3 regions of the Paludibacterium sp. B53371 genome follow, and region 1 is predicted to be linked to each of the others. Evidence: predicted binding sites of a transcription regulator. Region 1 holds the regulator's gene; each other region holds the start of a gene.

Region 1 (3,484 bases):
CTCTAAACTGACAGGGACGGCTCGCGCATGGGCGGGCCGCCGACTGGTATCATCTGGGTTAAGGAACAGGAAAGGCGGCGCATGTGAAGGCCGCATTTCAAAATTATGTCCGCTATTTTAATGTGAAACGGTCAATGAATAAACCCGAAGTCCCTGATTTTTTGAGAAACATCCGAATTGTGCTGGCCAGACCGAGTCATCCGGGCAACATCGGCTCGGCGGCACGGGCCATGAAAACCATGGGTTTGTCGCAATTATGGCTGGTGTCACCGAAAGCTTTTCCCAGTGGTGAGGCCGATGCGCTGGCCTCGGGAGCGGTGGATCTGCTGCAGTCGGCGCAAGTGGTCGATACCCTGGCAGAGGCGCTGAATGGGGTGACGGTTGCCGCGGCGCTGACCAGTCGCCGTCGGGAGCTGACCACCCCGCTGGCCGTGCCGCGCGAGCTGACGCCCGAGCTTCTGGGGCGGGCACAGGCCGGCGAGCAGGTGGCCCTGGTGTTCGGTAACGAGACCTTCGGGCTGTCGATCGAAGAGGTCGAGCTGTGCAATCGCCTGGTGACCATTCCGGGCAATCCGGATTATTTTTCCCTCAATCTGGCCATGGCGGTGCAGGTGATGACCTACGAGCTGTTCAGCCACGTGGGTGTCGGCGTCGATTATCTCAAGCCGAGCGGCCTGGCCGCGACCGCTGACGAGGTGGAAGGCATGTGCGCCCATCTGGATCAGACCATGGCACATATCGGCTACTACGAGCGCCGCAATGGCGAACGGCTGATGCGCCGCATGCGCACCCTGTTCCATCGGGCCGGCGTTCTGCGCGAAGAGGTCGACATCCTGCGCGGCTTCTTCAAGCAGGTGATGCGTGCGGCTGACGGGCATGTTCCTCCCGACAAGTCCTGAGCTGCCCTGGCGCCAGCCTGCGGTGCGTGATCTGGCCTGTCTGCTGACCGGCCGCGCACCCTGGCTCACGCCAGACGACCTGCCCGATGCGCTGCTGCTGGGGGCCGACGGGATGAGGCGCCTGGCGATGCTGGACAACGATCCGGCGCCACTGCGCCGCTGGCTGGCGGCTCGTCCCGTCAGGCGGCTTGGCCACTATGCCGAGCAACTGCTGGCTTTCTGGTTTGACCATTCCCCCCATATCGAGCTGGTTGCGCACAATCTGGTGCTGCGCGACAAAGGGCTGACGCTGGGTGAGTTCGACTTCCTGCTGCGTATTGATGGCCAGCCCTGGCATCTGGAAACCTGCAGCAAATTCTATCTGCAGTGCGGGAAGGGGGCATCAGGCCTGGTGGGCCCCAGTCTGCGCGATGCCTGGCTGCTGAAACAGGACAAGCTGGCTCAGCAATTGAGGCTGAGTCGCCATGCGCTGGCCCGACAAGTCCTGCCGCCGGGGTTTGAGGCACCGCGCACCGGGGCACTGGTGCGTGGCTGCTTTTTTTACCGTCAGGCGCCTGACGAGGCGGCATTCGCGCCGGCAACCCAATGGCAAGGCTGGATGGCTGACTGCGAACAGCCCTGGCCCTGTCGCGACGCCTCCAGTCGCTGGCTGTGGCTGCCGCGCATGCGCTGGCTGTCGCCGGCGCTGGCCGCCAGCGGCGAGGTAGGGTCGGCACAGGCCCTGCGTGTGCAGATGACACAAGCCGAGGCGCCCCAAATGGTGGCGGAAATGGTGGCAGAGGAGGGGGGATGGCGCGAATTGCGGCGCGGCTTTGTTCTGCCGTCGCGCTGGCCGGATGCCGGGCGGCTGGTGCAGCTGCAGCAGCAAATGCCAACGGGCGCCTGCTGAGCGGCGCCCGTTGTCGGGACTGGCAAGTTACTCCGCGTTGTTGGAGTGGATGCAGCCGGCGATCAGTTGCTTGAGTTCTTCCGGTTTCACCAGCTGAATGTGCTTGTGATCGACGCTGATCCAGCCCTGTTGCTGGAACTTCGACAGCGTGCGGCTGACGGTTTCCAGTTTCAGGCCGAGGAAGCTGCCGATTTCCTCGCGGCTCATGCGCAGAATGAAGTCATTGGCGGCGAAGCCACGGATGGCCAGACGCTGGGACAGGTTGAGCAGGAACGCGGCCAGACGCTCTTCTGCCTTCATGTTGCCAAGAAGCAACATGACGTTCTGATCGCGGACAATCTCGCGGCTCATCAGGCGGAAGAAATGGTGCTGCAGGCTGGGGATGTCGCGACCAAGGCTCTCGATTCGATTGAACGGCAGTTCGCAGACTTCGCTGTCTTCCAGGGCGATGGCATCGCAGCCATGGATGTTGGAGGACACGCCATCCAGCCCCATCAGCTCGCCGGACATCAGGAAGCCCGTGACCTGCTCGCGGCCATCCTGGCTGGAGACGCAGGTCTTGAAGAAGCCGGTGCGCACGGCGAACAGCGACTTGAAGCCCTCACCGCTGCGGAACAGATACTCGCCCCGTTTGATGCGACGGCTCTGGCGGATGACGGCATCAAGCTGCGTCATCTCTTCGCGATTCAGTCCGACGGGCAGGCAGAGTTCGCGCAAGCTGCAGTTGGAGCAGGAGAGCTTGAGCGCATGCAATTGGATGGTGGTCTGGTCAGTCATGCCGTTTTTTGAGCAACCTTTAATTGAACCTTGACTCTTGTCAAAGCGGAATTCAAATGTTTTCCGCAAATTTACCAGCCCACCACCGGTTTTTCCATCAAATACCGACATGACCACCATCCATTCGTTTTCTCCGGAGCATTTCGAGTTCGATCGACAACTGATCGAACGGCTGGAAGGCTCCGGCCCGAGATACACCTCATACCCGACTGCAGACCGCTTTCATGCGGATTTCGGCGAGGCCGATTATCGTCATTGGCTCAAACAGCGTCGCATCGGGGCGAACAGTAAAGCTGTATCATTATATGCTCATTTACCATTTTGCAATACTGTTTGCTATTACTGTGCCTGTAACAAGATCATCACCAAGGACAAGAGCAAGGCAGATATCTACCTCGACTACCTGGAAAAAGAGGTAGAAATGGTGGCAAATGCCGTCGGTGAGCGAGAAAAAGTCATTCAGTTGCATTTTGGTGGCGGTACGCCGACCTTCTTGTCGGATGCGCAACTCGAACGACTGATGAATATCCTGCGCGGGCATTTCGACTTTTTGCCGGAAGGTGAATATTCCATCGAGATTGATCCGCGCAAGGTGGGGCGCGAGACGATCTTCAAACTGGCGTCATTCGGTTTCAACCGCATCAGTGTCGGGGTGCAGGATCTGGAACCGCGCGTGCAGGAGGCCGTCAACCGGGTGCAGAGCCTGGACGAGACACTGGAAGTGATTCAGGCGGCGCGCGAGGCAGGTTTCAAATCGGTCAGTATCGACCTGATCTACGGGCTGCCGTTTCAGACGCAAAGCTCCGTGGCGCGGACCATTGAGCAGGTCATCGCCATCAGTCCGGACCGCATTGCGCTATACAATTACGCCCACTTGCCAACGCTGTTCATGCCGCAACGGCGTATCGACGAAGCCGAC
Region 2 (3,484 bases), 1.2 Mb from region 1:
AGAATCATCGTCTTAGGCGACCGATAGACCCTGCGTCCGACAGACGGCTCTGCTATGATTTTTGAACATACTCATTACCAGTGCTTACACCGCCCATGACATCTGTTCATACACTCAATACCAGACCGTTGCCTGCAGATCTGCCGGCTTCCCGGCAATGGATGCTACTGGAGTGGATTCATGCTCTTGGACACATCGAGGAAGAGCAGGGCCTGAAGGATTTCCTCGACCGACTGCAAAGTCAGCTGCCGGCGGAACACATGGTGCTGGCTCTGGGCAGACTGAATGCCCAGCAGCACATGCAGAAAGTCGAAAAACTGATTGATGTCAGCTACCCGCTGGGCTGGCTGGACCATTACATGCAGGAGAACCTCGCCAGCTGCGACCCCATCCTGCACAACCCGATGGGCAGCAATCCGATCTTCTGGCAGGACTCCTTTTCCAGCGCGCGCAGCCCGCTGGCCAAGCGCTTCATCGCCGAAGCCGCCTCGGTCGGTCTTGGCACCGGCGTCACCTTCAGCGCCGCCTCCACCCGGCAGAACATGGCCTGCGTGATCTCGGTGACCGGCGAGGACATTACCCGCGATACCCAACTGATCGAGATGCTCAACTGCCTGGTGCCCCATCTGCACCAGGCCATGAGCCGAGTCACCGACCTGGCGCCGATGTCTGCCTCGGCGATGCTGCTGTCCAATCGCGAGTACGACATCTTCCACTGGATGAGCCGGGGCAAGACCAACTGGGAAATCGCGACCATCCTGGATATCAGCGAGCGCACGGTCAAATTTCATGTCGCCAACATTATCCGCAAGCTCAATGCCAATAACCGGACACATGCGATTGTGCTGGGGCTGCAGCAGGGGATTCGACCGCCTGTCGCAGCCAACGGATGAACGCCGGCTCGGCGGCCTGCCAGTCGAAATAGGCCGCTTGCGACACCACCCCGCCATCGAGCGGCCGCGCCGGGCCGATGGGCCGGATGGGAAAGCCCAGCCGGTCCAGACGCCGGTAAAATGCCGGCTCGACCACAAAGTACATCCAGCGCACCTGGTGTAGCTCGGCCCAGCGGAACAGACAGTAGTAAAGCAGCATGGCGGCGGGCTCAATGCGCCGGCCCTGCGCATCCGTCTCCACGGCAAAACGGGTAATCTCGGCGCTGGCGGCACCTTTGTGCAGACACCAGCCGTCAGGCAGCAGCGCCGAGAATTCCTTTTCCAGCATGAAAGGCTGATGCCCTGGGGTCATGCGTACCGACCCCACCACCCGTTGCTGGATGAACACGCCGAGATTGTCAGAAAAATCATCGTATTCATCCCGATCCAGACCATCCACCGACAAAGGCACCCAGCGCAGCTGCTCGCGGAAAATCCGGTGCCGGAACCGCAACAACTCGGTTTCCTTGCGCCCGCCAAGCACCCGTTCCAGACGAAAACCCTCGCGGGAAGCCAATACGGTCATGCTGTTCATCATGTCCTCTCTCCTGTCGGTGATTGCAGAAAGCCGCACTGTAAGAGAGGGGAAAAAATCTGATAATCTGTCCTTTAGGACAGCCATATACGGGCATCTTTTTCAGAAAAAACACGTTATCATCAAGGATTTAGCCAATACCCTACTTCCTTCCTCTGGAACGAAGCCAAAGGTTCCCTGCCCGCCCGTTTTCCCAACTTCTCCTTGAGATTCATCAATTTGACACGGCAGAAATACCGACGTGCCGGAATTTTCCTGTAAACTAGTGTTTTTGCTCGACACAGGGTCATCCCTATGAAACATGCTTTCCCCCCCCTCGTCATCCGCGGTCGCTCCTTGCTGCCTATCGTTCAGGGCGGCATGGGCGTCGGCATCTCCGCGCAGCGGCTTGCCGGCAGCGTGGCACATGAGGGCGGTGTCGGCACGGTCGCCAGTGTCGACCTGCGCCATCTGCACGAAGACCTGATGGCACGTTCGGCCACGGCCCAGGGCCAGGCCGAACTGGATGCACTGAACCTCATCGCGCTGGATCGCGAGGTCAAAGGCGCGCTGAGCCGCTCGGAAGGTCATGGCATGGTGGCGGTCAACGTCATGAAGGCCGTGGATTCGCACGCCGCCTATGTTCGCCAGGCCTGCGAGTCGGGCGCCCATGCCGTGGTGATGGGGGCCGGTCTGCCGCTGGACCTGCCGGAAATGACAGCCGATCACCCGGACGTCGCCCTGATTCCGATCCTGTCCGAATCGCGCGGCATCAGCATCGTGCTCAAGCGCTGGATGAAAAAGAACTGCCTGCCGGACGCCATCGTGATCGAACATCCGAAACATGCCGGTGGTCACCTGGGCGCGGCCCAGATCCAGGATCTCGGCCAGGAGCGTTTCGATTTCCGCCGTGTACTGGAAGAAACCTTCGAAACCTTCCGTTCACTGGGGCTGGAGCGCGAGAAGATTCCGCTGATCGTTGCCGGTGGCATCAACAGTTTTGACAAGGTACGCACCTTCATCTCCGAACTGGGCGCCACGGCCGTACAGGTCGGCACCGCCTTTGCCGTCACCCGTGAGGGGGATGCGCACGACAACTTCAAGCGCACCCTGGCCGAAGCCCGGCCGGAAGACATCGCCGAGTTCATGAGCGTGGCCGGCCTGCCGGCACGTGGCGTGCTGACGCCGTTCCTGAAGAGCTACCTGAACCGCGAAGCCAAGCTGCAGGCCAATGCCAAGGCCGATCCGCGCCGCTGCACCCAGGGCCTCAACTGCCTGTCGGTATGTGGTTTGCGCGATGGTCTGTCGAAGGTCGGGCAGTTCTGCATCGATCTCAAGCTGGCAGCCGCCTTCCGCGGCGAAGTCAGCAAGGGCCTGTTCTTCCGCGGCTCGGAACCGCTGCCATTCGGTTCCGCCATGCGCAGCGTGCGTGAAACCATCGATTACCTGCTGACCGGCACCATGCCGCAGGAACTGAATTTCAAGCCCGCTGTTTGAGCTTTTCCCGTCTCTGATCAAGCCTCGCTGCTGTCCGGCAGCGGGGCTTTTTGTTAAAGTACTCTATTACTTCCAACTAATAAAGCCAATCTGGCTATGACAGCATTTACTTCCTGCAATCCGGCCACGGGCGAGGTGGTCTTTACCCGGGCCGCCTGGCCGCACGATCAACTTCCCGGCTGCCTGGCCCGACTGCGCCAGGCGCAGGCCGAATGGGCCCGGCTCGACATCGAGGAGCGTGCCGGGCGCATGATGCGCCTGGCGGATCAATTGATGCAGCACCGCCAGGCACTGGCCGACCTGGTCACCCTGGAGGTCGGCAAGCGCACCGCGGAATGCCTGGCCGAAATCGACAAATCGGAAAAGCTGATTCGCTATTACGCCAGTCTGGCGCCCAGCCTGCTGCAACCGCTGATGATTCCGACCAATGGCAGTCGCAGTGGTGTTGCTTTCGAACCGCTGGGCACCGTCCTGGCAGTGATGCCGTGGAATTATCCGATCTGGCAGGTACTGCGATTTGCCGTGCCGGCACTGATGGCCG
Region 3 (3,484 bases), 650 kb from region 1:
CGCTGCGATAGAGTGTCAGCGCACCGTGGCGGCGCCACAGATGACCGATGCCAGCGGCGTCGACCAGTGCGGCATAGTCATCGTTGACACGTTCCAGCAGCGCAGACAGCGCAGTGGTCAGGGTCGCCACCCGGGCGGGGCGACTGGCGGCCACAAAACGCAGCAGCCAGGGCGCCAGGCTCGGCAGATAGCGCCAGCGCACCGCCAGCGGGCCAAGCGGATCAAGCAGCCAGCGCGGCACCTTGGCCAGCACGCCGGGCTCGGCCAGGGGGATGACATCGCTGACCGCCAGTGCCCCGGCATTGCCGAAGCTGGTCTCGCGCGCCGGCTCGCCGCGGTCGATCAGGGTGACGGCACAGCCGGCCAGACGCAGTTGCAGGGCACAGGCGATACCGACAATACCGGCACCGACCACGATGACCGAGGGCTTGAGCCCGATAGCGCTGCGAGCGTTCATTCAGCCCACCACGAAGCCGTGTACATAGGGATCGGCATCGTCCAGCAGGATGCGGTTATAGCCGGTGACGATGGCCCAGCCGGCAATGCCGGGCACGATGGCCGGCAGGCCGGCAACCTCGGTTTCTTCCTCGATGGTGCCAGTGAACTGGCTGCCGATCAGACTCTCATGCACCAGCACATCGCCCTTTTTCATCAAACCGCGCCCATAGCGCTGCGCCAGACGGGCCGAGGTGCCGGTACCACAGGGGGAGCGATCCAGCGCGGCGGCGCCATAGAGCACCGCGTTGGCGGCATGCGAGCCGGGCGTTTTCGGCGCGCCGGTCCACTGCACATGGCGAACGCCGCGAATATTGGGGTCCAGCGGATGCACGATGTCGTAGTGGGCATTGATGAAGTCACGCAGCTCGTTGCCCATGCTGACCAGTTGGGCCGGGGTGTAATCGGCCATGTCGCGATAGTTGGCCTGCGTCTCGACAATCGGATAGAAGTTGCCGCCATAGGCGATATCCACCTTGAGTCGGCCCAGGGCCTGCACTTCGACCTCGACATCGCGCAGCAGCAGGAAGGAGGGCACATTGCTCAGCTTGACCGACTTGACCTTGCCGCCTTCCTGCCGGTAGCTGGCCACCACCTTGCCGGCCGGCGTGTCGAGATTCAGCACCCCGGGGGTTTTCGGCTGTACCAGTTGATGTTCGATGGCCATGGTCACCACACCGATGGTGCCGTGGCCACACATTGGCAGACAACCGCTGGTCTCGATGTACAGCACCGCCACATCGCAATCGTCGCGGGTTGGCGGATAGAGAAATGCCCCGGACATTTGGGCATGCCCGCGCGGCTCATACATCAGACCAGTACGGATCCAGTCATAGCGCGCCAGAAAATCCAGCCGGCGCTCGGCCTGGGTCCGGCCATTCAACGCCGGTGCGCCCCGGGTCACCAGTCGCACCGGATTGCCGCAAGTGTGTCCGTCAATGCATTCAAATTCGCTGACTGCCATCTGGCCTTCTCCTTACCCTGAATGCTTTCACTCTAGAACTGCGCATTTTTGAATACAATAAAACCATTGATATTTGTCAAAATACGACAATCTGCAACATGACAAAACCCAGGTAAAAACTAATCAAAAGCCTTTTATTTATTGAATAATTGGCGATGTTGCAAAAAATCACTCATGCAGTGCCGCCTGCTTTCACGGCATGAATTGCATGCAAAATCTTTGCTTTTTGTATACAAAAATTCCTAGCATGGAAAACAGGAGGCAGCACCGGGCTGCCCGATCCAGACTCAGGAGCGTTGACCATGACCCACCTTTGGCGCGGGGTCTTTCCCGCCGTGACCACCCAATTCCATGCCGATGAATCGCTTGATCTGGCGGCGACCGCCCGGCATATCGCCTGGCAGCTCGACAACGGCGTCGATGGCATCATCGTCTGTGGCTCGCTGGGCGAGGCTTCGACCCTGACGGCAGAGGAAAAGCTGGCCATCCTCCGAACCGCCAAAGAAGTGGCCGGCGACAAGCCGGTGCTGCTGACCGTGGCGGAAGACAGCACGCGTGCCGCCCGTGCCCTGGCCCAGGCTGCGCATGCAGCGGGGGCCGACGGCATCATGCTGCTGCCGGCCATGCGCTATGTGTCGGACGCGCGTGAAACGCTCCATCACTATCAGCGCGTGGCGGATGCCAGCCCCCTGCCGATCATGATTTACAACAACCCCGTGGCCTATGGCGTCAACATCACGCCCGAGATGTATGCCGAAATGGCTCATGAACCAAAATTCGTCGCCATCAAGGAATCCAGCGGCGATATCCGCACCCTGACCAACATCATCAATACCGTCGGCCAGCGCTTTGCCCTGTTCAGCGGCGTGGATGACCTGGCGCTGGAAAGCCTGATGATGGGCGCGGATGGCTGGGTGGCCGGTCTGGTGGTGGCCTTCCCGGCGGAAACGGTGGCGATCTGGCGTCTGGCCCAGGCAGGGCGCTGGCAGGAGGCGCGCGCACTGTATCGCTGGTTTGCACCGTTGTTGCATCTGGATGTGTCGATGAAGCTGGTGCAGAACCTGAAGCTGGCGCAGGCCATGGTCGGACAGGGCAGCGAGCATGTGCGGGCCCCACGCCTGCCGCTGAGCGGCCGCGAGCGCGAACAGGTGGAAGCCATCATCCGCAGCGGACTGGCGACTCGGCCGACCCTGTCGCCGCACTGAGCCTGTGCGGCAATGGTAAGATGGATGCCCCAGAGCGAGCCGCCATCATGACCACCAGCAACGACACCCCACAAAGCCTGACCGCCATCGCCACCGAAACCCTGCGCCAGCGTATTCTGGCCGGGGAATGGGCCGATGGCGGCCAGTTGCGCCAGGAAGCCCTGTCGCGCGAACTGGGCATGAGCCGGGTGCCGATTCGCGAGGCGCTGCGTCAGCTGGAGGCCGAAGGGCTGGTCACCATCATCGAGAATCGCGGCGCGGTGGTGTCCGAGCTGTCCCTGCCGGAAATCGTCGAGCTGCTGCGGGTCAGGGTGCTGCTGGAATGCGATGTGCTGCTGGAAGCGATACCGCGTCAGTGTGCCGCAGACATTGCCGCCGCCGAGGCGCTGCTGGCCGACTTCGAGCGGGCGCTGAACGACCGTGACATCGCCTCCTGGGGCGTGCTCAACGCCCGCTTTCATCTGGCGCTCTATCGCGCTGCCGAACGGCCGCAGACCCTGGCCCTGATCGAGCAGCTGCATAACCGCACCGACCGCTATACCCGCATGCAGATTCTGCTGACCGGCTTCAACGAGCGTGCCCATCAGGAGCACAGCCAGCTGCTGGCACTGTGCAAGGCCAAGGATGCCATCAGTGCCGCCGCCTTTCTGCGCCAGCACATCCTGCATGCCGAAGCAGCGCTCGAAGCCTGGTATCGCAGCCAGGCCCAGGCCAAACCGGCCAGGCGAACCCGCCAGCGCCGCTGACTGTTCAGCCGGGTGCAGCCGGCCTTATCCTGCACCGTCTTTCTTGATTGCCGGATACCACCATGTCCCTGCCC

The links. Region 1 encodes FNR, which switches genes on or off when oxygen is low (the NO sensors DNR and NnrR bind a similar motif). Its sites were predicted from a motif close to TTGATNNNNATCAA; they were not measured.
Region 2: a site for FNR is predicted at 1,672-1,685, ahead of JNO51_RS14315 (nitronate monooxygenase family protein). Genes of this name have one in related genera too.
Region 3: a site for FNR is predicted at 1,526-1,539, ahead of JNO51_RS17055 (4-hydroxyproline epimerase). Genes of this name have one in related genera too.

Annotation. Positions count from the first base shown of each region.
Region 1 covers NZ_CP069163.1:600,267-603,750, forward strand. Annotated here, with positions in the region: gene JNO51_RS02890 (RNA methyltransferase) at 135-899, shown strand; gene JNO51_RS02895 (DUF1853 family protein) at 877-1,788, shown strand; gene fnr (fumarate/nitrate reduction transcriptional regulator Fnr) at 1,816-2,565, opposite strand; gene hemN (oxygen-independent coproporphyrinogen III oxidase) at 2,675-3,484, shown strand, end outside.
Region 2 covers NZ_CP069163.1:3,015,884-3,019,367, forward strand. Annotated here, with positions in the region: gene JNO51_RS14305 (LuxR family transcriptional regulator) at 96-893, shown strand; gene JNO51_RS14310 (acyl-homoserine-lactone synthase) at 814-1,470, opposite strand; gene JNO51_RS14315 (nitronate monooxygenase family protein) at 1,762-2,943, shown strand; gene JNO51_RS14320 (aldehyde dehydrogenase family protein) at 3,040-3,484, shown strand, end outside.
Region 3 covers NZ_CP069163.1:3,579,215-3,582,698, reverse strand. Annotated here, with positions in the region: gene JNO51_RS17060 (FAD-binding oxidoreductase) at 1-457, opposite strand, end outside; gene JNO51_RS17055 (4-hydroxyproline epimerase) at 458-1,459, opposite strand; gene JNO51_RS17050 (dihydrodipicolinate synthase family protein) at 1,762-2,664, shown strand; gene JNO51_RS17045 (GntR family transcriptional regulator) at 2,712-3,410, shown strand; gene JNO51_RS17040 (carbohydrate kinase) at 3,473-3,484, shown strand, end outside.